DNA from 4 places in the Pseudoalteromonas sp. UBA2102 genome. Region 1 is predicted to be linked to each of the others. Evidence: predicted binding sites of a transcription regulator. Region 1 holds the regulator's gene; each other region holds the start of a gene.

Region 1 (7,381 bases):
CAGACTTACTTATGCTAGAGAATGGCATAGCGCTGACAACACAAGGCACCAGTTCATGAATGCAGCACGCGTTATACTCAGTGCGTTATTCATCGGCTGTATGGTTTGGCTTTGGTACCCTTATTTTACCCAAACCAATGTAGCGCTAGAGCAAGAACCTGAAGTAATTGCAAAGCCCGATTACACCGCTATAGAGCTTAAGCAAACAGCCTATGACGAGCAAGGCAAAATAAGCCATAAAGTCACAGCGGCTAAAATGGAGCTGTACCAACAGCTTGGTTTTACATTTTTTGAAAAACCTATTTTTACTTTATATAACGAAAAACAAACATGGCGAATAAATGCAGACGAAGCAACGCTTTACGAAGATAAACAACTTATTTTAGAAGGCAATGTGGTTGCTAAAAATTTAGTTGATAACGCCATGATAGATAACATCAATGCCGATAACATCGAAGTCGACATTAAAGCGTTAACAATGCGCTCTGAGCAGCCAGTGGTTGTCACTGGGCCTAATTTAAAAATTGTCGGTAAAGGCCTTGAAGCCGATTTAAAAACCGAAGTAATAAAACTAATTAACCATACGCGAACAATATATTATGACCAATAAACTCACTAAAATACTTATTATCCCATCGCTAATGCTTGCATTTAGCGCCTCTGCTGCTGAGCCTGCCGCTCAACCGCCAGCAAATCAAATTTCTATTAGTGCAGACCGTCAAGAAGGCCAACTTAAAGAAAACGTAGGTATTTTTGAAAAGAACGTCGAAATTGTGCATGGTAATCGCAAAATTACAGCCGACCGACTCGAAGTACATAAACGTGAAGACTTAGGGGATAACAAACAACTCCTTATTGCCACTGGCAGCCCAGCCTACTTCGAAGAAAAACAAGACGACGGTACCGTAATGAGTGCCAGCGCAAACGAAGTACGTTACGACGTAGCAAAGCGCTTTTTAACGCTTGTTGGCGATGCTGAAGTCGCACAAGCCGGTCAAAAAATTAATGCTAAAAGTATTACCTACGACATGCAGCAGCAGCTTATTAGCGCAGAAAAAGACGAAAACTCTACGGATCGTGTCCACACAATTTTAGTGCCTGTTGAAGCAAAAATTAAAGAAAAAACAGGTAACGAAGGTCAACCATGAGCACCTTAAAAGCAAAACTATTAGCAAAAAGCTATAAAGGCCGCCAAGTTGTAAAAAATGTAGGCCTTGAGGTAGAAGCCGGCAGCATTGTTGGCTTATTGGGCCCTAATGGCGCAGGTAAAACCACCACCTTTTACATGATTGTAGGATTAGTACCTAGCGACAAAGGTAAAATTTCTATTGATGATAACGACATTACGTTATTACCTATGCACAGCCGCGCCCGTTTAGGCATTGGCTATTTGCCGCAAGAGTCATCAATATTTAGAAAGCTGACAGTTTATCAAAACTTAATGGCTATTTTAGAAACGCGTAAAGAGCTCAATAAAGCCGCGCGAGAAGAAACGCTTAACAACTTACTTGATGAATTCAGTATTCAGCATATTCGCGATAGCCAAGGTATGGCGCTTTCTGGTGGTGAACGCCGCCGTGTAGAAATTGCCAGAGCACTGGCAGCAAACCCTAAATTTATTTTATTGGATGAGCCTTTTGCTGGTGTTGATCCGATTTCAGTGTTAGATATAAAGAAAATAATAGAACATCTTAAAAACCGTGGCATTGGCGTATTAATTACCGATCACAATGTAAGAGAAACCCTTGATGTTTGTGAAAAAGCCTACATTGTTTCTCATGGGGAGCTAATTGCATCTGGCACCCCAGAACACGTATTAAATGACAAAACTGTACGCGATGTTTATTTAGGCGAGCAATTTAGGCTGTAACATTTAAGCCACACCTACAAGCATCTGCTAATATTAATTATAACAACATAAAAGGATTGTTAGAGATACATGAGGCAATCATTACAGCTGCGCATGGGCCAGCAACTTACAATGACTCCACAATTGCAACAAGCGATTCGCTTGCTGCAGCTCAGTACATTGGATCTCCAGCAAGAAATACAAGAAGCACTTGATAGCAACCCGCTATTAGAAGTAGAAGAGCAAGATTACACGGAAGAGTCGGCTGGAAAAAATGAACAAAAAGCAGATACGGATGATGTAACCGTAAGCGCATCGGCTGACGGTACAACCAGCGAGTACGAGCAAGACAGTGGCGAAGCTTTAAATAAAGACACCGTTAGCGATGATATGGCAATGGATGTAACCTGGGATGAGTACATGAGCGCAGCCCCTGCGGCATCCTCAGGCCCAATGCCGGAAGATGAGTCTATTTATCAAGGTGCCTCTACTGAAACGCTACATGAGTATTTAATGTGGCAGCTTCAGCTTACTCCTTTTAGCCCAACTGACGAAGCCATTGCTATTGCCATTGTAGAAGCTGTAGATGACTCGGGTATTTTAACGCTAAGTTGCGAAGAGATTTTAGAGAGCTTTAACCAAGAAAACGATGACGAAGTTGAAGTTGAACTTGATGAAATAGAAGCCGTTTTAAAGCGTATTCAGTTATTTGACCCTGTAGGTATAGCCGCGCGCAGTTTACAAGAGTGCTTGTGTATTCAGCTAAACCAGTTTGATAAAGACACCCCTTTTATAGAACAAACTAAAATGATCTTAACCGATCACATTGATCTATTAGCGGCACGCGACTATCGTACATTAATGAAAAAGACTAAGCTTAAAGAAGACGAGCTTAAAGAGGTCATGACCCTAATACATACCCTCAACCCAAAACCTGCAGATACAATAGTAAGGGAAGAGTCGGAGTATGTGATACCAGATGTGTCGGTTAAAAAAATAAAAGGCCGCTGGGTGGTAGAGCTAAACCCAGATAGCATGCCAAAAATACGCGTAAATAGTCAGTACGCGGCTATGTCACGTACCGTAAAATCAAGTGGTGATAGCCAGTTTATTCGCTCTCACTTACAAGAAGCTAAATGGTTTATAAAAAGCCTTGAAAGCAGAAACGACACGCTGCTTAAGGTAACAAACTGTATTGTAAAACAGCAACAGGCATTTTTTGAACATGGCCCCGAAGCCATGAAGCCAATGGTTTTAAACGATGTTGCTGAAATGGTAGAAATGCATGAATCGACAATTTCGCGTGTTACTACGCAAAAATATATGCATACACCACGTGGTATATTTGAGCTTAAGTATTTTTTCTCAAGCCACGTAAGCACTGAAAATGGCGGCGAGTGTTCATCAACCGCAATACGTGCCCTAATTAAAAAGCTAATTGCCGCGGAAAACTCAGCTAAACCATTGAGTGATAGTAAAATTGCGGATATATTGGCAGAGCAAGGAATTAAAGTAGCTAGACGCACAATAGCAAAATACCGTGAATCGCTAGCTATTCCACCGTCAAATCAGAGAAAGAGTTTGATATAAGACGTAAAAAACAAAGAGGAAATGCTTATGCAACTAAACCTAACTGGTCGTCACGTAGAAGTAACTGATTCACTTAGAGACTATGTAAATAATAAATTTGCAAAGCTAGAAAGGCACTCAGATCATATTAGCAATGTGCATGTCATTCTCGATGTAGAAAAACTCAACCAAAAAGCAGAAGCGACTATTCATGTAAGTGGCGCAGATTTATTTGCCTCAACAGAGCACCAAGATATGTATGCCGCTATAGACTCGTTGATTGACAAGCTCGATCGTCAAGTCATAAAACATAAAGAGAAGCTTGCTAGACACTAATATTATGAAATTAAGTACATTAGTATGCCAGGACTGCAGCAAAGCTGCGGTCCTTTTTAGTAGTAAAAAAAGAATTTTAGAGTTTATCAGTGAGCTTGCTCATGAAAAGCTCCCCTACTTACCACAACAAGATATTCTTAATGCGCTGGCAAGCAGAGAAAAGCTAGGCAGTACTGGTATTGGCCGGGGTATCGCCATTCCTCATGGCAGAATGGGTGGCGTAGAAGAGCCGCTGGCTTTAGTACTTGTTAGCGACACTCCTGTTAACTTTGATGCTATTGATAACTGCCCTGTTGATATTTTTGTTGCACTCATCGTACCAGATGGCGATAACCAACAGCACCTAAAGACTCTGGCAACCATAGCTGATAAACTGAGCAACAAAGAATTTTGTAAACAGCTGCGTAGTGCTAAAACCGATGCAGAGCTGTATCAAGTAATTGTTGATCAATCGTAGTAAATACTAAGGGCTATAAATGGAGTTAATTATCATAAGCGGCCGTTCTGGTTCAGGTAAGTCGGTTGCTTTACGCGTGGTTGAAGATTTAGGCTATTATTGCGTAGATAATATTCCGGTCAACCTACTGCCCTCTTTAGTGCGAAGTGTTTCAGATAACTATGACAAAATAGCCGTTAGCATAGATGTTCGTAATATTCCCAAAGAACAAGACGAATTTAACGATATTCTCGAGTACCTTCCTGACTTTGCTAAACCCACACTGTTTTATTTAGATAGTGATGATCAAACACTGATCAAACGTTTTTCAGAAACACGCAGATTACACCCTTTATCCATCGATTCACTGCCGCTTGATTTAGCAATAAAAAAAGAAAAAGAACTGCTTGATGTACTCGTAACGCGCGCTGACTTTATGCTAGATACCACCGATTTAAGTGTGCACCAATTAGCAGAGTCAATTCGCGAAAAAATACTGGGTAAAAAAGATAAGCAACTTATTGTAACGTTTGAATCGTTTGGCTTTAAACACGGCATACCTAAAGAAGCTGATTATGTTTTTGATGCTCGCTTTTTGCCAAACCCCCACTGGGAGCCTGAACTCAAACCGCTTACGGGCCTTGATCAACCAGTAAAAGATTTTTTGGCAAATCACAGCATAGTGCAAAAATTCACTTGGCAAATTCAAACCTTTGTACAAACTTGGTTGCCACACTTAGAGCGTAATAACCGTAGTTACCTCACTATTGCAATTGGCTGTACTGGTGGTCAACACCGCTCGGTTTATTTAGCGCAAGCCATTGGTGAGAGCTTTGCTATGACGCATCCGAATGTCAAAATTCGTCATCGTGAGCAAGAAAAGTAACCTTAAAATAATAACCTGTTCAGTTTAGGTATAGTAATTTATGCGCTGTGAAGACACATTTTTAATAAAAAATAAATTAGGCTTACACGCCAGAGCGGCAACGGTCCTTGCGCAATTAGCTGTACAGTTTGATGCTAAAATCACCTTACACCAAGATGATAAAGAAGCCGCAGGCGACAGCGTATTAGCTTTAATGTTACTTGAAAGCAGTAAAGGTAAAGAAGTTAAAGTAGTCTGTGAAGGCCCTGATTCAGAGCAAGCTTTGCATGCGGTTGGGCAATTAATCGCACAACGATTTAACGAACAAGAATAACTTAAAGCACCATAGCCTTATAAGTTAAAGACTTATCAGGCCAAACTATAAAGATTTAGTAAATTAAGGTATTCCGACTCGCCTAATTTAGTGCTTTAATTTAGGGTAATAAAGCCATGCCCCTGCTAAATTTGGTTACTTAATTTTAAACACTAATTTAGCCCCAGCATTGGGTTTAGCACAAAAAATAAAGAAAATAACAGTGGGCAAAACCACTTACTAAACACCTTTCCATTACACAAAAATATTTAGGATGCCAATGCCAGAAGCGTTTGAACAAGACTATCCACTACAGCAACTAAAACAAGTGACTAAATCACTTAATAGTGGGCAATTTGTTCAAGTAAGACGCATGCTAGCAAAAACAGCACCTTGTGATACAGCACTGCTGCTTGAATCCTCTCCGCATAAAATTAGACGCATGCTTTGGCAACTGGTTGACCCAGATGTGCAAGGGGATGTGCTAGAAGAGCTCTCTGAAGATGTACGTTTAGGTATCATTGCACAAATGGAACCTGAGCATATTGCCGCGGCCACTGAGGATATGGGCCACGATGATTTAGGTGAAGTCCTGCGTAGCCTTCCTGACACCGTGTACAAAGATGTGGTTAGCGCTATGGATACGCAAGACCGCGAACGCGCTACACAGGCTTTATCTTACCAAGAGCGCTCTGCAGGCGCGCTAATGAACACCGATACGGTGACCATTCGCCCAGACGTTACACTTGATGTTGTGCTGCGTTATATTAGGCTACGCGGCGAGCTTCCAGAGGGCACCGATGATTTATACGTTGTTGATAAACATAACTGTTTTTTAGGTGCATTATCACTTAGCACACTGTTAACTAACCCGCCTGAAAAAATTGTTCAAGATTTAATGGATGAAGACTGTGAGTCTATCCCTATTTCGATGGATGAAAGCGAAGTTGCTCAGTTATTTGAGCGCCATAACTGGATATCGGCCCCTGTAGTCGATGATAACGCCCACTTGCTTGGGCGTGTCACCATTGATGATATTGTTGATGTTATTCGTGAAGATGCAGAGCACAGCTTATTAAGCCTTGCCGGTCTTGATGATGAAGAAGACACCTTTGCACCTGTTTTAAAAAGCTCAAAAAAACGCTCAGTATGGCTTGGCGTTAACTTACTCACAGCCTTAGCTGCCGCCTTTGTGGCCAGCTTTTTTGAAAGCACCTTAGATATATTACCTATTTTAGCTGTACTCAATGGCATTGTGCCCTCAATGGGTGGTGTAGCAGGTAGCCAATCTTTAACTCTGGTTATTCGCGGTATTGCCGTGGGCCATATTAACCAAACTAACCAACGATTTTTAATGGCTAAAGAGCTGGCGATAGGCGCATTAAACGGGGTTATTTGGTCAATACTTATAGCCAGTGTAATTGCGCTTTGGCAATGGGATTTTATGCTTGGCGGCGTGCTCGCATTTGCAATGTTTATGAACCTTGTAGTGGCTGGTGTTGCTGGCGCATGTATTCCTATTTTATTGAAAAAAATGAATATAGACCCTGCACTTGCCGGTAGTGTTGTACTTACAACAGTAACTGATATTGTCGGTATTTTTGCCTTTTTAGGCACCGCAACGTGGCTACTTATTTAGCAACCTGAGCTCAGGTTAAGTAGCCACTACACACTAAAACATATAATTAAATTGGTGAGCCCGGTGGCATTGGTAAACCACTGAAGTTTTCAGGCCACTTACCTACTTTTAAAAACTGTTTTATTTGCTCTGCTAAATACTGTTTAAACGCGCTTTCTCCTACACTGGTATTACTTAACATTGAGTTTTGATTGTACTCTTTACTTAATTTTACCAAGTAGAAACGTAGCTGCGCCTGCACCTCTGGGCTTACCTTGTCACTAGTGACTAAATCAGCCATATTTTTTGCAGTTAAAAACTGCACCCGCTGGGTGATTTTGCCTTTCATTGTATTAGGTGATGACACATTAAACACTTGGCTGTAAAGCTGCTCT
Region 2 (7,381 bases), on a different contig from region 1:
AGCTAACCAAAGGGCAGTACAGCACCAAACTTTTATTAGATAGAAAAGACGAGCTGGGCCAGCTTAGTGAAGATTTTAACACTTTGGCCTTTACGCTCGCTAAAGATGAGCAAGTACGTAAACGCTGGTTAGCTAATATTTCTCATGAACTAAGAACGCCAATGAGCATTTTACTCGGTGAGCTCGAAGCTATGCTGCTTGGGATACGTGAACCAAATAATAAAAATATTAGTTCTGCTAACGATGAAGCGCTGCATTTAAAACGCTTGATTGACGACCTACACATGCTAAACAGCGCAGAGCTAGGCGGCATGCATTACACCATGCAACCTACCGACGTAGGCTTTTTACTTAACTCCATAGAGCAAAAGTATCACGTTATTTTTGAGCAGCACGCTATTAATTTTTACCTTCTTAATAGTGCTAACAACACCACAGTAAACGCAGATAAAACACGTATACTGCAATTGCTAGATAATATATTAATGAATGCGGTGCATTACGCCCAGTGCTCAACTATTTCTTTAAGTGCCAATAACGTAAATATTAAAGGCCAAGCCTATTTAGAGCTTATAATAGAGGACAACGGGATAGGCGTTGAGCAAACGCATTTATCGCACTTGTTTGAATATTTATACCGTGTAGACAGCTCTCGCAATCGCCAAGAGGGAGGCTCTGGTTTAGGCTTGTCTATTTGTCAGCATATAGTTAAAGGTCATAATGGCGAAATATCAGCCGAAAAAGCCAGTATTGGCGGGCTTGGCATTGTTATTAAATTACCCTTATTAGTTCAGTAGAGGATAAATATGAGTGAGCAAATACTCATTGTTGAAGATGAAATAAAACTTGCCAATTTAATGAGCGACTTTTTAACAAGTCATCATTATCAAACGCACCTTATTCATCATGGTGATGAAGTACTTAGCTGGCTTGAAAGTAATAAGCCAAGTGTTATTTTATTAGATATTATGTTGCCAGGGCAAAGCGGTATAGAGCTGTGCAAAGCGATAAGAAAGTTCTCTAATGTGCCCATTATTATGGTTTCGGCAAAGGTGGAGGAGATTGACCGGTTACTCGGACTTGAACTGGACGCCGATGACTACATTTGCAAACCGTTTAGTTATGCTGAGCTGGTGGCGCGAGTAAAAGCAATTTTAAGGCGTGTTAATACCACAAAAGAGCCGGTAAATAATGCCATGACACTGGATGAAAGTACTTACAGTGTAAATTATAAAAATAGCAGTATAGAACTAACTAATTTTGAATTTCAGCTATTTAAGCCCTTGTATTCAAACCCTAACAGAATCTATTCACGCGATAGCTTAATGGACACCATGTACGCAGACCAACGTATAGTTAGCCACCGTACTATAGACAGCCACATAAAAAAGTTACGTAAAAAGCTTGATGAAGTAACGCAAACCGACAGCGTTATTCAGTCGGTTTACGGTGTGGGCTATCGGTTTGTTCACCCTCAATAGCTAAACGTGAGCGCAGTTTTACTCATCGTCAGCGTTTTTAATACGCTCTAAACGGTCGAACTCTTCGTATTCGGCCGCTTGTATTTCATCGAGTACCGCATCTACATCTGCAGATTCATTACTGTCTTCAAATTCTCCGCTGAGCACAGTGTTTGGCGTTAAGCTGGCCTCTTCAAACAGTGCCCACATTTCTTTAGCGTAATGAGTGTTTAATAGGCTAGGTGCAAACTGCGCATAATAACGGCGTATGTTGTTTACATCGCGCGTAAACATTGCTTGCGCACTGTTATTGGCTGCGGCGTTTACAGCTTGTGGAAGGTCAATAATTACAGGCCCTTTACTATCAACAAGTACGTTAAATTCTGATAAGTCACCGTGGATAATACCAGCGCACAGCATTAATTTAATATAATGAACCATCATACTGTACTGCTCAATAGCGTCTTGATGTGTAAGGGTCACATGCCCTAACTGTGGAGCAACATCACCGTCTTCATCGCACACAAGCTCCATTAACAACACGACATCAATACAGTAATAAGTATCAGGAACTCTGACGCCAGCGCGTGATAAACGTGAAAGCGCGTCTACTTCTGCATTTTGCCAAATTTCTTCTTCTAGTTGCCGCCCATAACTGGAGCGTTTACCCATGGCGCGGGCTTGGCGTCCGCCTCTTACTTTTCGGCCTTCTTGATACTGAGCTGCCTTTTTAAAGCTGCGTTTAACGGCATCTTTGTAGACTTTAGCACAGCGAATTTCGCCACCGCTGCGCACCACAAATACATCCGCTTCTTTACCGCTCATTAAGCGACTTATCACTTCATCAATTAGGCCATCATCAACGAGTGGCTGGAGGCGTTTAGGTATTTTCACTGCGATACAACTAGAAAAATTGGAAGATTAAACATGTATGTTAATAAGTCCTTAGTATGTTAGCTCTCAAAACAGGTGTTGAAAGTGGTTTTAAGTAATTAGTTATCACAATAACCGAAATACCGAATAAGGTAAAAATAACATGATAAAAATCGGATTTATTTTTATTTCCTTATTGTTTGCACAATGTTTGCGTTTTTTAAGCGTACTTTATATTCATACCCTTTATTAATATTTAACCCAAGGTGACCACGATGAAGCATTTTTCTACTTTTGCCGTTGCTGCATTATTATCAATGGCTTTTTCAGCCAATGTTGCAGCCAGAGGCGGTGATAACCCACCACCTAAACCTGACTTTTCAAGCATAGATGCAGATGGTGACGGTGTGATTAGCCTTGCAGAATTTAGCGAAAGTGCGCCACCGCAAGGCGATGCGCAAACTATTTTTGACGAAATAGATGCCGATGGGAATGGCGAAATTAGCGAACAAGAATTAAGTGAACACAAGCCACCACGCCGCTCACGTTAAGGGAGAAAAATATGATCAACAGTATTGGTAGTTCAGCGAGTTTTATGACTCAACAATCTAGCCAAGTAAGCGCTTTAACTTCAGAGCAAACTGAGTTTGTTAAAGAAACACTTGCAGAATTTGATGCACAAAACCTAAGTACGGAAGATGCGCAAAGTATTCAAGCCGCATTTGAAGAGCAGGGGATCTCGCCTACAAAAGAGTTGGCTGATTTAATGAGCGAACTTGATTTTGACGCTAAAAGTATTGGCGATGCAGGACGCCCTGAAGGGCAGCGCCCGCCACCGCCGCCGCAAAACTCGCTAGAATCTGTTGATACTGACGAAGTGGTTAGCTACTTAGATGAGTTATTAACTGAGTATTCAAGCCAGCTATCTGATGAAGATAAAGAATCAATTCTTTCATCGGTACAAGAAAAATTTGGTTTAAGTGAAGGTGATTCACTGCTAAATGTAACTGCTTAGGTGTTATAACTTGAGGTAAAGCTGACTGTTTATCCTTAGGTCTTAAGTCCAAAGCCCGGCAATTATTTTGTTGGGCTTTTTTAATATACCAATTCGCTTAATTGGTCACGTATTATTGCGCATTGGTATTACTCCGCTTGAGGCAAAAAAATCGCGCTAATAGCACCTAACAAACCGAGCAGGCTATACAGCAGAATAAGCTGTGCGGTTGATAAAAATGCTTCTAAAAGCCCTATACTGCCTAACATTAAAAGCAAAATGCCAATTACAGTATTACTAACCGACACGTAATCAGTGCGTTTATTGCCTTGTGCCATATCTACTAAATAGGTTTTACGCCCGAGCCGTACGCCTTGATGAGCAATGCAAAGCAAAAAATAAAAACCAGGTATTACCCAAGCATATTCAAACAGCTGGCTATACCATGTGGCTATTACAAACACGCTCACGCCGTTTATGGTGACAAGTAACGCACTGATCACAAGCACCTTTTGGCTAGAAAAATCGCTGAGCCTTCCCCATATTGGCCCAGAAATTAAACTTGCTAAGCCAGACACGGCTAAAAATACTGCCAATAATGAAAATTCAAACTGCTGAGAGCTTGCTAAAATAATATAAAAAGGCGCGCTTAGGGCTGAGCAAAGTAAAAAGGCGCGGGTAATTACAAAGTGTGCAAATTGTTTATCTTGATAAAGCAGCTTTAATTTACTTAGCGCATTTAAAAAGCCATTTTTACCGCCTTGTGTCGCCCCTTTGTATTCGTTTATGCGGCTATAAAAAAGTGCAGCAACAACCCACAAAACAGCGCCTAAACACAGCGCAATTAATACCGTATTTTGCTCTTTTTGCCCCGAAAAAAACCACATCATTAAACCAAAAGTGAGTGTTGCAAAGCCGGCAATACTTGCCGCCAGGCCACTTATATTGCCCCGCTTTTTTTTAGGAATAACTTTACCTAATACATCTTTAGCGGCAATAGAGTTAAACCCGCGGGCGAGGCTAAAGAGCACCAGCAGGGCTAAAATTGCATAGCCAGCCTGAGCGCCTTCTAGCACAAATGAAACACCAACCATAGCGCCAATACATACCGCTTGGGCAAATGCACCACAAACCCATACCCACTTTCTTACTGAGAGTTTACGGATAATATTGGCTATCGCTAATTGTGGTAATAAAGAGCCCGATTCTCTTATAGGCACCAGCCACGCTATAAACGCGCTTGGTACGTTTAAGCTTTGCATTAACCAAGGCAGAGTGACTTTAGGGTTGAGGAGGGCATCGGCAAATTTACTAAAAAGCTGACTTGTTAATAAAAGAATAAAGTTACCGGCCACTTCTTTGCAGTCATCTTCGTTTATGTCTTTACAGGCGCGTGCGTCTTCATCGTTGTTAAGGCGTTTATAGACTTGCTCTTTAGTGAGTTTTTTCATACTGCTAGCTACACAATTTGTTTTGCTCTTTGAGGTACGAATCTACAAAGTGTTGTTCCATAGGTTTAGAAAAGTAATAACCTTGTAGGTGAGACACGCCAATTTCTTTTAACATGTTGGCTTGCTCTAGGGTTTCTACACCTTCAGCGACTACTATAAAATCAAGTGTTGAGGCCATTTGCACAATCGCATGAATTATACTTAAGCCTCGCTTATCCATATTTTGAATGAAACTTTTATCTATTTTTACTATGTCTACACCAATATCTAACATGCTCGACAAGGATGAGTACCCAGTACCAAAATCGTCAATAGAAATACAAAATCCTTGTTTTTGCAGCTCTTTTACTGCTGCTAAAAAGGTGAGCTTATCCTCAGCAAACACAGATTCAGTGATTTCAAGGTGCAGGTTTTCTGGCTTTACGCCGTATTGATCAACGATATTTACAACCTTAGTGACAAAATCAGGGTCTTGAAGTTGTATTACAGATACATTAACGCTCACAGCAATAGGGGGTTGTACGTTTTTAAACGTGCAAGCTTGCACACACGCTTGCTCAATAACCCATAAGCCAAGTTCGGTTATGAGGTTGTATTGCTCGGCAATGGCAATAAATTCATCAGGAAATATCGCTTCGTCATTTAATTGCCAGCGTAAAAGTGACTCAAACGAGGTCACCTTCGCTGTTTGGCTATCCACAATAGGCTGAAACACTAACCGCAAGCCGTTGTCTTTTATTGCACTTGCTAAGCGTTTACTGAGCAATTGTTCGCGTTCTTGTTGGCGCTTTAAGTCATTGTTGTAGATATTTACGCAGCCTTTGGCAATACGTTTTTGATGGTACATTGCTAAATCTGCTGAACGAATTAACGCGCTTAAATTACCCTCATGCTCAGGAAATAACGCTATGCCAATAGTGGCAGATACCCAGCTTTGGTATTTGTATCGTTCATGCTCGGCACGAATGCTTTTAATAACCTTTTTGGCAAAATCAAATAAGTCTTGTTCATCTTCATAGGTTGTTAAAATTAAAAATTCATCTCCGCCCCAGCGGCATTTGTATAAGTGGCGGGTGCAAACGTTAGTGAGTCGCTCGGCTATTTCTTTAAGTACTTGGTCGCCAACTTTATGACCCATAGAGTCATTAATTTGCTTAAAGCCATCTAGGTCTACAAAAAGTAAAGCGAGTTTTTCCTCGGGGTGATCTGCCAGTTGTTTATTTGCCACTTTTAAAAAAGCGGTGCGGTTTAACAAGCTTGTTAGCGGGTCAGTATTTGATAAACGGTAAATTTCTTCTGTGCGTGTTTCTACTTTACTTTCCATTTCGTTAAGTAGTTCGCGGTTTTGATTTCGTAATTTTATGGCCTTTTGGGTAAACGTGGCCGACTTATAAGAAGAGGCGACCATAATTGCCGAAAAAGTAATGCCTAAAAAACCTAATACATAGTGGTAATAGTCATCAGATAAGGTTAGTACTATAGAGTAAGGCATTAATAAAATAATGCTGTAACACACCGAAGTAAAGCGACTACCCGAGAGCAAATTGGCTGAGCCACCAGCAAATGCCGACAAAATAGCTATTGTGGTGGTAATTTCAACGGTGGATGAGCTTTTATGAAACCACAGTGCGTAACATGACCACGAAATCGCGGTCGCTATACACCCCACCGAAAAGCGTTTTAAAAAGCTATTTGCATTAAAAGGCTGGTTAACTCCTTTGGTGTAGTTAAAGTAAATAACATCCATTAGCCTTGCTGCTAAAACAACCAGCATGAAAAAAAGCCAAATTATTTTTTCTTGATTTGTTCTCTCATCCGTTAGGTCAAATGCAAATACAAGTACAAAGCTAACTAACGCCGAAACACCAATGCCAGATAAAGCATTAGAATATAAAAGTTTTACGGCTTCTCTGCGTTCATCACTATTTAAATTTTTATATTGCACTCATTAAAGCCTTATGAAAAGTAATGCGGGTAAAGCAGGTTAGATTTTATAAAAACACAATAATAAATATAGTTTAATGACAGGGAAATGCAGATTTTAAATAAAAAAATGCCCATAACACAATGTCTTGTTATGGGCTGTTAGATTAAAAGTCGCTGGCGTTATGTCGTTCGCGAAGTTGCTCTTCTTCAGGGCCCCAGGTGCGATTAACACGTTGACCACGTTTAACAGCGGGGCGCTTTGCTATTTGCTCTGCCCAGCGCATTACATGAGTGTAAGAGGCAACATCTAAAAACTCAGCGGCGTCGTATAATTTTCCAAGCATCAACGAGCCATACCAAGGCCAAATGGCAATGTCTGCAATAGAGTATTCGCTACCCGCCATGTATTCGTTTTCACTTAAGTGGCGATTTAATACATCGAGCTGGCGTTTAGTTTCCATAGTAAAACGGTCTATTGGGTATTGCATTTTTGTTGGTGCGTAGCTATAAAAATGACCAAATCCGCCACCTAAATAAGGCGCTGAACCCATTTGCCAAAATAGCCAATTACGGCACTCGGTCTTGGCTTTAAAATCTTTTGGGATTAGCACATCAAATTTTTCTGCCAAGTATTGTAAAATTGAACCCGACTCAAAAATGCGTGTTGGTGGCGTGGT
Region 3 (7,381 bases), on a different contig from region 1:
TGCTTACATCTAGCTTAAAGCCAACGTCATGAAATGGGCCTTCTATACGCAGTGGGATTTTAAAGCCTGTACTATCATCTGTAGTGCCTTGCCCTTCAATCGAATCAACAATGCCGGTCACTAAGCGATAATCAACATTGGTTTTAGGCAAATCTACATCGCCCTCACCTGTAATACGAATAAGTGGGCTCATCAGCGATAGGTCGTTATTACGGCCCACGCCATTAGTAAAGTTAAAGCTACCGGTGAGCGCAGAAAAATCTGTTTGCTCTGATTCTTCAAAGCCTGTATCAAGCCCTTCACTCACAGCACCAAGATTACCCGTAATAAGCTCTTTGCCTTTGCGAACCATCTCAGCCACGTTTGCGCCTTTAACAGCACCATCGGCAAATTCAAAGCTAACCTTGCCATTTAATGCATTAATGAAGGTTTTTTGACTTTGCCCAGTTGTGGTTAAATTCCAATTTAATGACCCTTTACCCATAAGCTTATCAAAGCCAGCTGCATCAGTGAGTAACGGTTGTGCGTCTATGTCGGCTAAATCAAAATTTGTGCTTATTTTATACGGCGTTTGCTGCGCATTTATGTTGATAACCCCTTTACCAGTGCCCTCATATGCTTTAAAGCTATCTAAGCTTAATTTAGCAACGCTGTTGTTTAAATCGACTGTAAATTGATTAGCACCTAGCTCAATATCGTTAGCTTTTAAACCGCTTGAGCGAATAACTACATTAGCATTAAGTGCATTTAATGCGCTTAAATCAATTTTAGTATCGTCCCAAACAATCGGCTGCGCGGCTTTAGGTTCTTCGCTTTGCGGCGCTTGCTGCTTAGCGACTACCTCCGGTAAGTAGGGATTCAAATCAAGCATACCTAGGTCTATATCAGCATTAACCGCTAGTTTATTTCCTAAGTTTACTTCACTTTTTCCTTTAATCTCTAATTCATCTAGGGTAGCAATCAGCTCTTCTAAGTTAAACGTATCATCTATAAGATGCATTTTACCGTTTACACTAAACGCATTAAATGCATTTTCTTTAGCGTTTAAGTCTACCCCTTGCCAAGTTGCTAGCTCTTTAACAGAGTCGCCACTTAGCGCTAACTCGCCTTTTATATCTTTACCTTGGCGAGCAATACTGCCGTTAAAAGTAAGATCGACCAAGCGAGAGTCTACGCTTTGAGCAACCTCAAATGTCGCCCCTTCAATTGCCTTTGCCGGCGTATCAAGTTTTACATCAAGCTCAAAGCGCTCTTGCATATATGTAATGCCGCCTTTGATCTCTAGTGTCTTACGTAGTGAAGGAAGTAAAATAGCCAATTCCAAGTCACTAATTTGTTGTTTAGCGCCTGTTTGCCCATCTAGGTAAGTAAACGTACCACCGTAAATAGCCACTTCACCTAACTCTATATCAAAGCTCTCTGGTAGTTTAACAGCCTCACCTGATTGAGTTTGCTCTTGCGGCTGCTCTGCTACAGCATCAAACAACTGCCAGTTAGCTTTACCGTTTTTATCAGTTTCTAATAAAATATTGGGCTCGTTAATAACAAACTTATCAAGTTTGAATTCGCCGCCAAATAGCGATAACCATGGTATATGCACAGCTAATTGCTCCATACTTGCCATGTCGTCGCGCGAGCCTGTCTGCATGTTTGCAAAGTGCACATCGTTAAGCTCTAACTTTAATGCAGGAAATACACTAAGCGTTTTATCACCTTTAATAGTAAGTGTGCGCCCTGTTGTTTTTTCAACCTGCTCAGATACTTTATTAAAAATAGTATCGGTTGGAATTAAAAACGGAGCGGCAATAATTAACGCAATACAAAGTAAGAGTATTACACCAACAATTTTGAGTAAGGTCTTCATGATCATCCTTTCAAACGTGCAAATAATGTTCTTATCATAGCGAGTGTTAGCTTTAAAATCATTGTCGTTGTGATAAAAAAGCACTTTATTAAATATTACCGTCTTATCCTGAATCGCCCCTGAAACATTTTGATACCTTTAGGTTACAAAAAAATAGTGACACTGTGAAACCTATAGGTTACATTGATACCTGTAGGTTACATAATGTAAATTTTAAAAGGAAATGAGATATGTCGAATCATGATATTAAAAATGAAGAAAAGTTTATGGGCCAAAATGCTTGGTTCTCATTATTCATGGGAGTCACTTTATTAATCATCAGTGTTTACCCACTGCTTACTCAAACATCAGCCCCACTATTGTTTTTTGGCACTGCTGCCTTTTTAGGTTCATTCTGTATGTTTGTGATCAGAGGCGGGTTTACATGGAAAATGAAATACCACCTTACCTACAAAGATGAGTACTTAAACACTATCGACACTATTGCCTATAAACATGTAGTTCTTGGTTTACTTTTTAGTATGGGTGGCGTGTATTTATTCTCAGATGATTTGGCTTTAGAAGTGTCTCACACCATGATGGCCTCGTTTTACCTTGCTGTAATGTGTTTAATATACGGCGTATCAATTCTTTGGCAAAGCAAAGATTAGGAGCAAAAGTGCAAAATCAAATTGCAAAATACCGTAAAGAAGCAGGCCTTTCGCAGCAAGAGTTAGCAGATCTAATTGCAGTTTCACGTAAAACTATAAGTACTGTGGAAACGGCAAGGTTTACTCCTTCGGTAATAATTGCGCTTAAAATAGCGAGGCACTTTAAAACTTCTGTTGAAAGCTTGTTTACGCTGCAAGAGCATGATTAAACCTCGGCAATCATGGTGCTTATATTAAGCATCATGATTGCATCCCTTGAATTGTTAGGTATGATGCACGGCCCTGTTGCTATTGGCGTATTTGCGCTAAAATAAAGCAGCTAAAAAATGTATCTACTCGGAGACTCTACAAGGCATGAAAAAACTGCTAATTTCACCGTCAAAAATGGCGCTAGGCGAACAAGAAAGTCAAATTTACCAAAACATCTTGAAGCAAGCTTCAGAACTAAGCCTAAACCTAATGGCCGTGAAAGTAGAAAACCACCCAGAGGATTTTTTAGGCTGGTGTTATGAGCTGCTAAGTGCAAGTAAAGACCGTATAAATTACGATTTACTAGAGCCACAGCAACTACCACTTTTAAAAAAGCTGCATGACCAGTTAACTTCTGCAATTAGCTTTTTACAGCTTAAAACACTACGTGTAGCACCTTGGCCTGTTATTAGTATGTTTGTAGAACAACACAAAGAACTTATTGCACTGGACGAACAGCTTCGCCTTACCACGTATTTGCACAGCATCCGTGAGCAAGCACTAAAAGATATGATCCCAGAGGATTTACTGGCATTTAGTGGTAAACACACTGCCACGCTCGACCCAAGCACCTATAACTTTGATGTTGAATGGTTCGCATCAACAAAAAGTGCAAAGGGTTTTCATCAAATGCTAGCCGACTTGCCTGGCGCGTTTGACGATGCACTTGCTAACATCCCGCTTGAAGGTGATGTGAGCGAAGCTGATTACCAACAGTTTGTTGTTGCTTATTTACTTGCCTTTAACGGTAGCGATGAAAAGCCAACCCTTGCTCCTGCTACACGTTTATTAGCAATGCGCCGCCCAGATGTGTTTACGCCAATTAGTAATAGCCGTCTTGATGCATTATGCGCAGCTTTAGGTATTACAAAATTAAACAATCGCGACTTTGAGCGCTACTGGCAAGATATAGTACAAAGCATTCATGCTATGTCGTGGTTTAAAATGGCTAATGGCAGCAATGAACTAGAAGAGCAACTAGTTAGTATAAAAGCGTTATTACCGTGCTTTTTTTACTATGCAGATGCCAGCACGGCCGACAACTCAAATTATATTAAGCTATTAAATAAACCTAAACGCAGCACAACAAGTGCAGGAAAACCACAACGTAGAGGTAAAGAGTCAGCCGAAATACTTGTAGACCGTGCACTTGCAGCCGATGACATTCCCGAGCATATTCGTAGCAAACGCGACTCTATTATTAGCGAAGTACAAAAAGGCCGCGGAGTAAACGAAACAATTAGTCTTATGCGCACTATATTTGGCTAAATTTACCTAACCTAACTGTATTTTTCTGGTGCAGTTAGGTTAATTTATGCACCAGCAGTGTGCGTTTTTTAATTAACCACCTCAATCATCCCCTCTTCTAAAACTTCTCAACATATTGTTTTATAAAAGTAAAAAAACAGTTTTATAGAAATTATTTTAAGCTGGCACATACAGTGCAATTGCATTCCCAGTTAAACAATAAAACACCGCCAGTCAAAGGGTTGCCAATAAGAGAATAAAAACCTAGGCGATAAAAATCATATAACGGGAAATGGACATGCTAAAACTAAAAAAAACCATCGCAATTAGCGCAATAGCTTTATTAGGTGCTACATCTTTAACATCAACAGCCGTACATGCAGAAGTAACAGCAAACGCAGCGGCTACGTCTAACTACTTATGGCGTGGTCAAGAGCAAACTGGGGGCGATGCTGCTATTTCTGGCGGTATTGATTACGCTGACGAGTCAGGCTTTTATGTAGGTACTTGGGCATCAAATGCTTCATGGGCCGATGAAATGACTTACGAGCTTGATGTTTACGCGGGTTTTGGTGGCGATATTAACGACACATTTAGCTACGATGTAGGTTACATTTATTACGCTTACCCAGATGCAGCTTCTGAGGCAGATGCTGATTTCTCTGAAATTTACGGTAGCATCAGCGCAGAAGGTTTCACCTTTGGCGCTGCAATCCTTGCCACTTCAGCGGCAGATGGCGATGGCACCGACTTTGGCGATTCATTATACCTAAATGCCGATTACAGCTTTGCTGTTGGCAGCAATGGTACTGAGGTTGCGCTACACTTAGGTCACTACTCTGGCGACTTTATAGGCGATGATAATATTATTGATTACGGTATCTCTGTATCAAAAGATGGTTTTACTTTTGGCGTATCTGACACCGACATGGATGAGTCAGATGTTAAAGTTTACGTAGGCTACGCTGTAGACTTTACGCTTTAAAACAAAATGTGTTACTTGCTGCAACACTAAGGGCCTTTTGGCCCTTTTCTCGTTTAGGGCACCTAAATACTCACAGCGCCTTTTAATTTTAGCGACTAAAGCACCTTACTATAAAACCCACTTCAGTTAACCGCCGAGCTCCTCGCTGCTATTACCTCTTATTACCAATATGCTAATTCGCTTTATTAAGCTTTATTGCGCATTGATATTAGTAATTCGCTAAAACAAAAAAGGCCGCATTAAATGCGGCCTTTAAGCTAATCGTTAAAACTTAGCTAGGTTGTTTTTACTGTCTTTATCTACAAGCTTAATGTACGGGTCTACCCCCGCGTACACTGGCTTTTCTTTTACTTTTAGCTCAATAGTATTAGTACCAGAGACTATATGATGCTTTTGCGAGTAAATCACAAAGTCTTCAGCGAGAAGGTTTTCAGGATCATCGCTAAATAATGCAATATCAATTAGCTCATCGAGTGGCTGCTCGGTTTCTTCACCTTGTCCATCGGCATGCTGCTTAGTTGCTTCAACGCTCAGTGTTACTGTATAAAAACCTTCGCTATCAACATCATCTGTAACCGACACTGCTTTCATTTCAAGCTCATAAAGCGTTATATATTTAAACTGATCATCAATAAAACGTTGTTCAGCTTGTGTTGCATCTCGCTTTAAATAACTAAGTAAATCAAGTGTGGTTGGGTATGGCGTTGCCTGGTATTTAAACTCATTCAAAAATGCTTTAAGTGCGGCATTTAAGCGCTCTTCACCTAAGCGGTCATACAAAGCCATCATCGCAACTGAGCCTTTATTGTAATGAAGATATTGTTGCGACTGTGTTTTATATAGTGGCATTTCTTCAAAGGCTTCGCCTGTGCGGCCCATTAAGTATCTATCTAACTCGTACTTTAAGAATTTACGAAGCTTCTCGGCGCCAAAGCGTTTTTTTAGTACCATAAGCGCACTGTATTGGGAGAGCGATTCAGAAATAACGGCACTGCCCTCTACATTAGCCCCAGATACTTGATGCCCCCACCATTGGTGTGCAACTTCATGTGCGGTTACATAGTAAGGTAGGTCAACTTTACTCTCATCTCTTAAGTCTGTAATAAAGCCAATACTTTCTGAGTAAGGTACCGTATTGGCAAAACTTTGCGCAAACGAGCGATACTTAGGAAACTCAATAATACGTAACTGCTTATGCTGATATGGCCCAAAGGCTTGCGTGTAGTAATCTATTGAGTCTTGTACTGACTCAATCATACGGTCAACATTCCATGCATGATCTTTGTGGTAGTACACCTCAATATTTACACCGTTGTGCTCAACCTTTTTGCTTTCAAGCTCCGCCGAAAGAACAGAATAAAAGTTTATAATAGGGGAATCCATTTCATAAACAAAAGTACGTCGTCCGTCTTTTACACTCTCACTTTTTAAGTAACCAGGTGTAATAGCAAATTGTGACTCATCGGTGGTTACCGTTGCCTTGTAGTTTATAAATCCATTAGCAGGCCCAAACTCATTTTGCGTATAATAGCGGCTGTCTTCTAGTTTATGTGCACGTTCAAGCTCGGGTAAATCGTGCTTACGGCGCTCATACTTATCCGCAATTTGAAAATACTTTTGATAACCAAAATTTGGTAATAATTCTCTATTATTTACAAATGTACCGTTATGCACGAGTTGAGTATCAGAGCCTCTATCAACAAAACCGTCGTGTTCACGAGAAACTGAAAGCTCACCTTCGCGTACTTCATTAGGCATTAGCGGTTGTTCAAACTCAAACCATACCATGCCAAAATCGGTTAAACGCTCAACTATTTTTCCGCCCGCCATTTTTACATCCCAGCTTTTAGATTGGCTAGGCTCGTTAATTAACACACGGGTTATTGGCTCGTTTGCGGTATTGGTAAACTTAATTTTAGCCACGGCATTTAAAGCACGTTTTTTAGGATAAATATCAATGTGTAAATCAACATCAGTTATTATAGGCAGTGGCAAGTCTTTGTATTGTGAGAACTCTTGCTCATACCTTACTTGTAGCGCTTCGTTATCATCACTTGTTACAAACTCATTGATTACACGGGTGTTGTAATAAATGTTATAACCCGCGCCCACAAATACCAATAAACTTATAACGGCTGCAATCTGGCCTTTTAAAGACATGTTGTAACTCACTAAAGATAAACGCGTACGCAATGTTTGCGATGGACCACGATGCCATAAAGCAAACCCTACAATAGCTAAAAACACACTCAATGCGCCCCAATATAGGGTATACCAATGCGCGCCTTGTAAAAAATGCCCGTAACCGTTTATGTCTGAATACGGTACGCTACTGCTTTGCGAAAAATGATACATATGATGCTCAAATCCGTAAGCACCCATTAC
Region 4 (7,381 bases), on a different contig from region 1:
ATGCATACATTCGGGGTGTGGCGCATATTCGTGGTCAAACTATTTCAGTTATCGACTTATCAATGGCCGTAGGCGGCCGCCCTATTGAAAATGTAAAAGACAGCTTCATTATAATTGCAGAATACAATCGTTCTGTGCAGGGCTTTTTAGTCGGCGGCGTTGAGCGAATCGTTAATATGAACTGGGAAAAAATAATGCCACCTCCGTCAGGAGCAGGGCGTTACTCTTATTTAACTGCCGTTACCGAGATTGAAAACGAATTGGTCGAAATTCTCGATGTAGAAAAAATCTTAAACGAAATTTGTCCAGTAAATACCGAGGTTAGTGCCGACCTTGCTGCCGATAGTGCAATACAAAAAGATTTAGGCGAGCGCATAGTATTTATTGCCGACGATTCAGCTGTTGCACGTAACCAAGTAAAAAGAGCACTTGAGCCACTTGGCGTGCAAACTGAGCTTGCAAAAAATGGTAAAGAGGCTTTAGTTAGGCTTAAAGAAATAGCCGAGCTTGATTGTAAAAATGATATTACTGAGCGTGTAGGTTTACTTATCTCTGATGTTGAAATGCCTGAAATGGACGGCTATACATTAACAGCAGAAATTAAAGCAGATCCAAAATTAGCGCCTCTACATGTTATTTTACACACTTCTTTGAGTGGGGTGTTTAATCAGGCGATGATCGAAAAAGTAGGCGCGGATGACTTTATAGCAAAATTTAACCCTGATGAATTGGCTACTGCAGTTAAAAAATGGGTTCATTGCGACTAAACAACAATAGGTGTTATTAATTTGAATAATAAAGATTTGCAGCAAAGTGACTACGATCAGTTTCGCTCATTTTTAGAGCAGCAATGTGGTATTGTGCTAGGCGAAAACAAGCAGTATTTAGTAAAAAGTAGGCTTGCGCCGCTTATGGCTCGTTTTAATGTTGAATCTTTATCACAATTAGTGAGTAAAACGCTTGGCCCTCATGAGCGGCAACTTAGAGCCGCTGTAGTTGATGCCATGACCACTAACGAAACCTTGTGGTTTAGGGATCAATATCCATTTGAGCTTTTAAAAAATAAACTGTTTCCAGAGTTTAAGGACGCCCGCCGACCATTAAAAATTTGGTCAGCGGCCAGCTCTTCAGGCCAAGAACCATACTCTATTGCCATGTCTGTTGCTGAGTTTCAGGCCAAGCAACCGGGCGTGTTGCGTATGGGGGCACAAATTATTGGTACTGATATTTCTAACACAATGCTCGATATGTGTAAAAACGCTGAATATGATGCGTTGGCATTAGCGCGAGGCCTATCTGCAGAGCGCCGTAAAAAGTACTTTATGGATAGCGGCAACGGTATGGCAAAAGTTGTCGACTCAGTCAGAAAACAGGTGAGCTTTAGACATTTAAACTTGCTTGATTCTTACGCCTTAATGGGGAAGTTTGATATTATTTTTTGCCGCAATGTCCTTATATATTTTTCACCAGAGGTTAAAGCAAAAATAATTGGTCAGTTTGCCCAAGCACTAAACCCAAAAGGGTATTTATTTTTAGGTGCGTCGGAGTCGATGACGGGCTTAAGTAATGAGTTTGATATGGTTCGTTGTAACCCTGGAATCATCTACCAAAAAAAATAATCCTATCACTTTGTTATTAAAAAACGACGTTCTTAGCGTCGTTTTTTTATTTAATAACAACCCTCTATAAAAAAATAACGTAACTAAAAACTACTGGCTTATAAATTGCTTTAACTTAAGCAAGTCAATTTTTTGGAGAACGTTATGGCTATCAGTTTTGATAAAGCATTAGGTGTGCACCCGCATGCAATGTTGATCCGCTCACAGCGGGCAGAAGTACTTGCCACAAATATAGCGAATGCTGATACGCCTGGCTATAAAGCAAAAGATATCGACTTTGCCTCAGCATTAAAAGCGGCAAGGTCAACTCAGCAAAGCGGCAATAGCATGGTTACTACCAATGAAAAACACATTGCTGGCGGTACTCGAAGTGTAGGTGGTTCTGAATTATTTCGCAATCCAAATCAAGGGGATACAGGCGATGGTAACTCAGTTGATATACAGGTGGAACGAAACTTGTATACACAGAATGCGATGGAGTATCAGGCAAGCCTGCAATTTTTAAGTAGTAAATTTAAGGGCCTGAATAAAGCGCTCGGTAGTCAAGGATAATAATTATGAGTTTATATAACGTTTTTGATATTTCAGGCAGTGGTATGAGTGCACAAAATGTTCGCTTAAATACCACCGCGAGTAATATTTCGAATGCTAATACAATTAGTTCATCCCAAGACAAAACTTACCGAGCACGCCAACCTGTATTTGCTGCCGAGCTGACGAAAGCGTCTGCCTCAGCCAGCAACCCTCAGGGCTCCGCTGTTGGTGTTAAAGTGCTGGGAATTGTTGAGAGTAACAAACCACTACAAATTGAATATAACCCTAATCACCCCAGTGCGGATGAAAATGGCTATATCTATAAACCCAACGTTAATGTTGTTGAGGAGATGGCAAATATGATCTCTGCTTCTCGCTCTTATCAAACAAACGTGCAAGTTGCCGATGCAGCTAAGCAAATGTTAAGCAAAACGCTGTTACTTGGGCAGCGATAACCGAGGGTAGGTTATGAGTAACGATATTAGTACTAGTTCATCTTTTTTGGACTCTATAACTTGGCAAGAGACCCAAGTAGCGACAACCACTGAAGAGAGCGATGCATTAACGCAGGAAGATTTTTTCTCGTTGCTAACTCAGCAGCTATCGTATCAAGATCCGAGTAATCCGGCTGATAACGATCAGATGATTGCGCAAATGACTAATTTTACCATGGCGCAAGGCATCACAGATTTAAACACAAATTTTGAGTCACTTGCCTCGTCAATGACCTCAAACTCTGCCTTACAAGCATCAACGCTGGTTGGTAAGCAAGCGCTTTTAGAATCTAATACGCTTGAGCTTGGCGAAAGCGGAGAGGCAAAAGGGTCTGCGGTTGCTGAAGAAGCCGTTGATAATTTAACAATTAAAGTCACAGATGCTTCTGGGCAACTGGTTAGAACTATCGATATGGGTTCGCAAGCAGCGGGTGCAGTGCGCTTTAGCTGGGATGGTAATAATGAATCCGGTGAGCGCCTACCAGAGGGCGAATACACTATTACTGCAGAGGGCAGTACCAACGGCGAGTTTTCAAGCTTACCGGTGGCAACATTCAAAAACATTGAAAGCGTTAATATCAATGGCTCTAGTGGCATTATTATTAACACTAAAGAGGGTGCGGTTAGGTTGACTGATGTCGCAGAGATCGCATAACCAATTAAAAAGTATTTCGCCTGCTAGCAGGCTATTAGATTAAAAGTTAGAGGTGAATTATGAGCTTTAATATCGCACTTACAGGCCTAGCTGCCGCTCAAAAAGACTTAGACGTAACAGCAAATAATATTGCTAACGTAAATACCACTGGTTTTAAAGAATCGCGGGCTGAATTTGCTGATGTATATGCTGCATCTGTGTTTAGTGCAGGTAAAACCAAAAATGGTGATGGTGTGCAAACAACCATGGTTGCACAGCAATTTCATCAAGGCTCACTGCAATTTACTAACAACTCGTTAGATTTAGCGATTACCGGCGAAGGGTATTTTGCAATGACCGACGATATTTCGTCGCAAGATTTAACCTATACTCGTGCAGGTGCATTTAAGCTTAACCAAGATAACTTTATGGTTGACGCCAAAGGTAATTACTTACAAGCTTTTCCGGTTGATGCATCAAGTGGGGACACCACATCGGTAAGTCTAAGTACAACTAACCCAATTCAAATTCCTGATTCATCTGGTTCGCCTCGCGCAACCGAAAACGTATTTTTATCGTTCAACTTAGATGCAACAGCTGATGCAACAGGCCTCGATTTTGATCCGACATCGAACGGTACCTATAATTCGTCGACGTCTACTACTGTTTACGACTCATTAGGTGAACCACATATTCTGCAATACTTTTTTGTAAAAGAAGAAGATGCAGCTGCAGGTGGTACAGACAATAGCTGGGAAGTATACGCTACGCTTGATGGTAAAGTGGTAGACGGTACATCTGGTGTAGAGCAAACAACTACACCATATACACCTATTACCACACTTGGTTTTGATTCTAGCGGTTTACCCGCCACAACAGATGGTGTAGCAAATACTAACGCCACTACGTTTGATGAAATTAATTTACCGGCAGGTGCAGGTACTGGTTTATCGTCAATGCTTGATAACGGCGCAACATTCCCAAGTACAGGTATTGAGCTAAACTGGCGTGATGAAAACAACACAGCTGGCCGTATTCCAACTCAGTACTCAAGTGGCTTTGAAGTAAAAGCACTTGACCAAGATGGTTCTACAGTGGGTCGTTTAGCGGGCATTGATATTGGCACAGACGGTAAAATTGTTGCCTCATACAGTAATGGCGATTCAACTTATTTAGGCCAAGTTGCTATGGTTCGCTTTCCAAACTCTCAAGGCCTTTCGCAAGTAGGTGATACCAGTTGGAAGCAAAGTATTGACTCTGGTGAGCCAGTAGCCGGTGAAGCAGGCTCGGGCACTTTTGGTAGTATTAATTCATCCGCGCTTGAGCAATCAAATACTAACTTAACAAACGAATTAGTTGATTTGATTACCGCTCAACGTAACTACCAAGCGAACTCAAGAGCGCTTGAAGTTAACTCAACAATTCAGCAAAGTATTTTGCAGATTCGATAAGTTAACCTTATTTTTGGTTAAGATTTTAAGGCTGCATTTTTGCAGCCTTTTTTGTAGCTATGTAGCTGAAACTAGCGTAGCTGAACCATTCAATACCTTCCTTATATTGCGTCAAATTTAATCTGGCACCTATTTTGCATTTATCAACTCAGAGATTTTTTATGTGAGTCGATGTTATGGACAAAATGGTCTACATTGCAGCCTCTGGCGCTAAGCAAAGCCTACAAGGGCTTGCACTTAAAGCCAATAATTTGGCAAACGCAAACACCACAGGTTTTAAAGCTGACTTTGCGCAAGCGCGCTCTATGCAAGCATTTGGCGAGGGCTTACCAACGCGTGTGTTTTCAATGCAAGAGCGACCGGGTTCTAACATGACCTCTGGCGGCATAATCGAAACAGGGCGAGATTTAGATATTGCCATGAGCGATAACGCCTGGCTTGCCGTTCAGGATGACTCAGGAAACGAAGCATATACAAAAGTAGGCACGCTAAACATTACTGCGCAAGGTATGTTGGTAACAAGTCATGGTCGTCAAGTTATTGGCGAAGGTGGCCCCGTAATTTTACCGGTTCCTATTGAAAAAATAAGTTTTAGTGAAGATGGTGCCATACAGGTTCGCCCCCAAGGCGCGCCTGCAAATTTTTTAGAAGAAGTAGACACGCTGCGCGTTGTTGAAGGAAACAGCAGAGAGCTTGAAAAAGGCAACGATGGTTTATTTAGACCTGTACCTGGGCAAACCGTTGATACCTCTGAAAATGTAAAAGTATTAAGTGGTGCACTGGAAATGTCTAACGTTAATCCAGTTCACGAAATGGTCGATATGATCAACCACCAACGTCAATTTGAGTTACAAGTAAAACTAATGAAAACAGCTGAAGAGATTGACGAACGTCAAGATCAGTTGATGCGCATAGTTTAACTTTAAAATGAGGGCATACTTATGAATCCTGCATTGTGGATAAGTAAAACAGGGCTAGACGCTCAACAAACTGATATTTCAGTTATTTCAAATAATTTGGCGAATGCCAGTACCGTAGGTTACAAAAAGAGCCGCGCTATTTTTGAAGATTTACTGTATCAAAACATCAACCAGCCTGGCGGGCGCTCTTCACAAGATACCGAGCTGCCATCTGGCCTAATGCTAGGTGCGGGTGCAAAAGTGGTTGCTAACCAAAAAGAGTTTACGCAAGGTAATATGCTCACCACCGAAAATTCACTCGATTGGATGATCTCAGGCGAAGGCTTTTTTGAAGTGCTGCAACCCGATGGCAATATTGCGTATTCGCGAAATGGGCAATTTACTACCGATGAAGACGGCCGCATTGTTACCTCAGGTGCAGGTTTTGTTGTTCAGCCCGAAATGAATGTACCCGATGATGCGCAATCAATTACAGTCTCTCAAGATGGTGAAGTATCTGTACGCGTTGCAGGGCAAGCCGATAACGTGGTAATTGGCCAGCTAACAATTAGTGACTTTATTAATCCATCGGGTCTTGAGCCAATTGGTCAAAACCTTTACACCGAAACCGCTGTTAGTGGTGCGCCTGTTCAAGGTAATCCAGGCGTAGAAGGCTTAGGTACTATTATTCAAGGCTCACTTGAAACATCAAACGTTAATGTAACGGAAGAATTGGTAAACCTTATCGAAACTCAACGTGTTTACGAAATGAACTCAAAAGTAATCTCGGCCGTTGACGAAATGATGAGCTACATCAATCAACAGTTATAACCGTGCACAAGGGGATAGTTATGCGTAATGTTATTTTATTTGCAGCAGGCACCTTATTTTTAAGTGGCTGTGTTTCTACGCAAAATAGTGAAGTGGTTCAAGATGACCCCTACTACGCACCCATGTACCCAGAGCCTGTAGCAGAGCCTGTTGTTGCAACGGGTTCGTTGTTTAACACCAATACATTTAATGATTTGTATTCAGACAAAAAAGCACTTAGAACCGGCGATATAATTACCGTTAAGCTTGAAGAGTCAACACAAGCTACAAAAGCCGCTAAAACCGAAACCGATAAAGAAACCGAAGCCAGCCTAGACCCCGTTATTGGGTTAGGTGGTTTACCAGTCAATATAGGTGGCGACAGTATTCAGTTTGGCATTGGTAGTGATTCATCATTTACCGGTGACTCTAAATCAAATCAGTCAAACAGTTTAGTGGGTGATATCTCGGTGAATGTTATGCGTGTTTTACCCAATGGTAATTTAGTTATTCGTGGTGAAAAATGGCTAACACTTAACACCGGCGAAGAGTTTATTAGGCTCGAAGGCCTTGTACGTCCGCAAGATGTAAGCGCCGATAACACGGTTGAGTCGAATAGAATTGCCAATGCCCGAATTCAATATTCAGGTAAAGGACAAACACAAGAAGCGCAAAGCCCAGGGTGGTTAACACGTTTCTTTAGTAGCTCGTTATTTCCGTTTTAGAGGATAGTAGTATGAATAGCATTAAAGCGTTTATTTTGATCATACTGCTAGGCTGGCAATTTTCTGCCAGCGCCGAGCGTATAAAAGATGTCTCTATGGTTGAAGGTGTACGTGCCAATCAATTGGTAGGCTATGGTTTAGTGGTGGGGCTACCTGGTACAGGGGAGCAAAACTCTTACACGCAACAAAGTTTTAGAGGCATGCTAAACAGTTTT

Evidence for each region. The regulator sigma-54, encoded in region 1, starts transcription at its own class of promoters, with help from an activator protein. The targets are predictions, from matches to a motif close to GTTGGCACGNNNNTNGNNT.
Region 2: the regulator sigma-54 is predicted to act here: its motif matches at 2,532-2,550, upstream of B2R65_RS08185 (EF-hand domain-containing protein).
Region 3: the regulator sigma-54 is predicted to act here: its motif matches at 4,193-4,211, upstream of B2R65_RS18540 (TorF family putative porin).
Region 4: the regulator sigma-54 is predicted to act here: its motif matches at 4,854-4,872, upstream of B2R65_RS19340 (flagellar basal body rod protein FlgF).

Annotation. Positions count from the first base shown of each region.
Region 1 is NZ_DCYU01000073.1:72,754-80,134, forward strand. Features, by position in the region: gene kdsC (3-deoxy-manno-octulosonate-8-phosphatase KdsC) at 1-59, shown strand, start outside; gene lptC (LPS export ABC transporter periplasmic protein LptC) at 56-610, shown strand; gene lptA (lipopolysaccharide transport periplasmic protein LptA) at 600-1,148, shown strand; gene lptB (LPS export ABC transporter ATP-binding protein) at 1,145-1,870, shown strand; gene B2R65_RS10355 (RNA polymerase factor sigma-54) at 1,940-3,439, shown strand; gene hpf (ribosome hibernation promoting factor) at 3,467-3,754, shown strand; gene B2R65_RS10365 (PTS sugar transporter subunit IIA) at 3,759-4,211, shown strand; gene rapZ (RNase adapter RapZ) at 4,231-5,076, shown strand; gene B2R65_RS10375 (HPr family phosphocarrier protein) at 5,117-5,389, shown strand; gene mgtE (magnesium transporter) at 5,649-7,007, shown strand; gene B2R65_RS10385 (zinc-dependent metalloprotease) at 7,054-7,381, opposite strand, start outside.
Region 2 is NZ_DCYU01000061.1:4,424-11,804, reverse strand. Features, by position in the region: gene B2R65_RS08200 (ATP-binding protein) at 1-797, shown strand, start outside; gene B2R65_RS08195 (response regulator) at 807-1,481, shown strand; gene B2R65_RS08190 (PA4780 family RIO1-like protein kinase) at 1,500-2,354, opposite strand; gene B2R65_RS08185 (EF-hand domain-containing protein) at 2,609-2,884, shown strand; gene B2R65_RS08180 (hypothetical protein) at 2,896-3,348, shown strand; gene B2R65_RS08175 (MFS transporter) at 3,477-4,778, opposite strand; gene B2R65_RS08170 (putative bifunctional diguanylate cyclase/phosphodiesterase) at 4,783-6,723, opposite strand; gene yghU (glutathione-dependent disulfide-bond oxidoreductase) at 6,869-7,381, opposite strand, start outside.
Region 3 is NZ_DCYU01000144.1:8,961-16,341, forward strand. Features, by position in the region: gene B2R65_RS18520 (AsmA family protein) at 1-1,864, opposite strand, end outside; gene B2R65_RS18525 (hypothetical protein) at 2,095-2,514, shown strand; gene B2R65_RS18530 (helix-turn-helix transcriptional regulator) at 2,523-2,723, shown strand; gene B2R65_RS18535 (hypothetical protein) at 2,869-4,032, shown strand; gene B2R65_RS18540 (TorF family putative porin) at 4,310-4,996, shown strand; partial or broken gene B2R65_RS18545 (M1 family metallopeptidase) at 5,261-7,381, opposite strand, start outside.
Region 4 is NZ_DCYU01000151.1:9,271-16,651, forward strand. Features, by position in the region: gene B2R65_RS19310 (chemotaxis protein CheV) at 1-767, shown strand, start outside; gene B2R65_RS19315 (CheR family methyltransferase) at 789-1,619, shown strand; gene flgB (flagellar basal body rod protein FlgB) at 1,764-2,171, shown strand; gene flgC (flagellar basal body rod protein FlgC) at 2,177-2,608, shown strand; gene B2R65_RS19330 (flagellar hook assembly protein FlgD) at 2,622-3,302, shown strand; gene flgE (flagellar hook protein FlgE) at 3,362-4,732, shown strand; gene B2R65_RS19340 (flagellar basal body rod protein FlgF) at 4,909-5,652, shown strand; gene flgG (flagellar basal-body rod protein FlgG) at 5,674-6,462, shown strand; gene flgH (flagellar basal body L-ring protein FlgH) at 6,483-7,166, shown strand; gene B2R65_RS19355 (flagellar basal body P-ring protein FlgI) at 7,178-7,381, shown strand, end outside.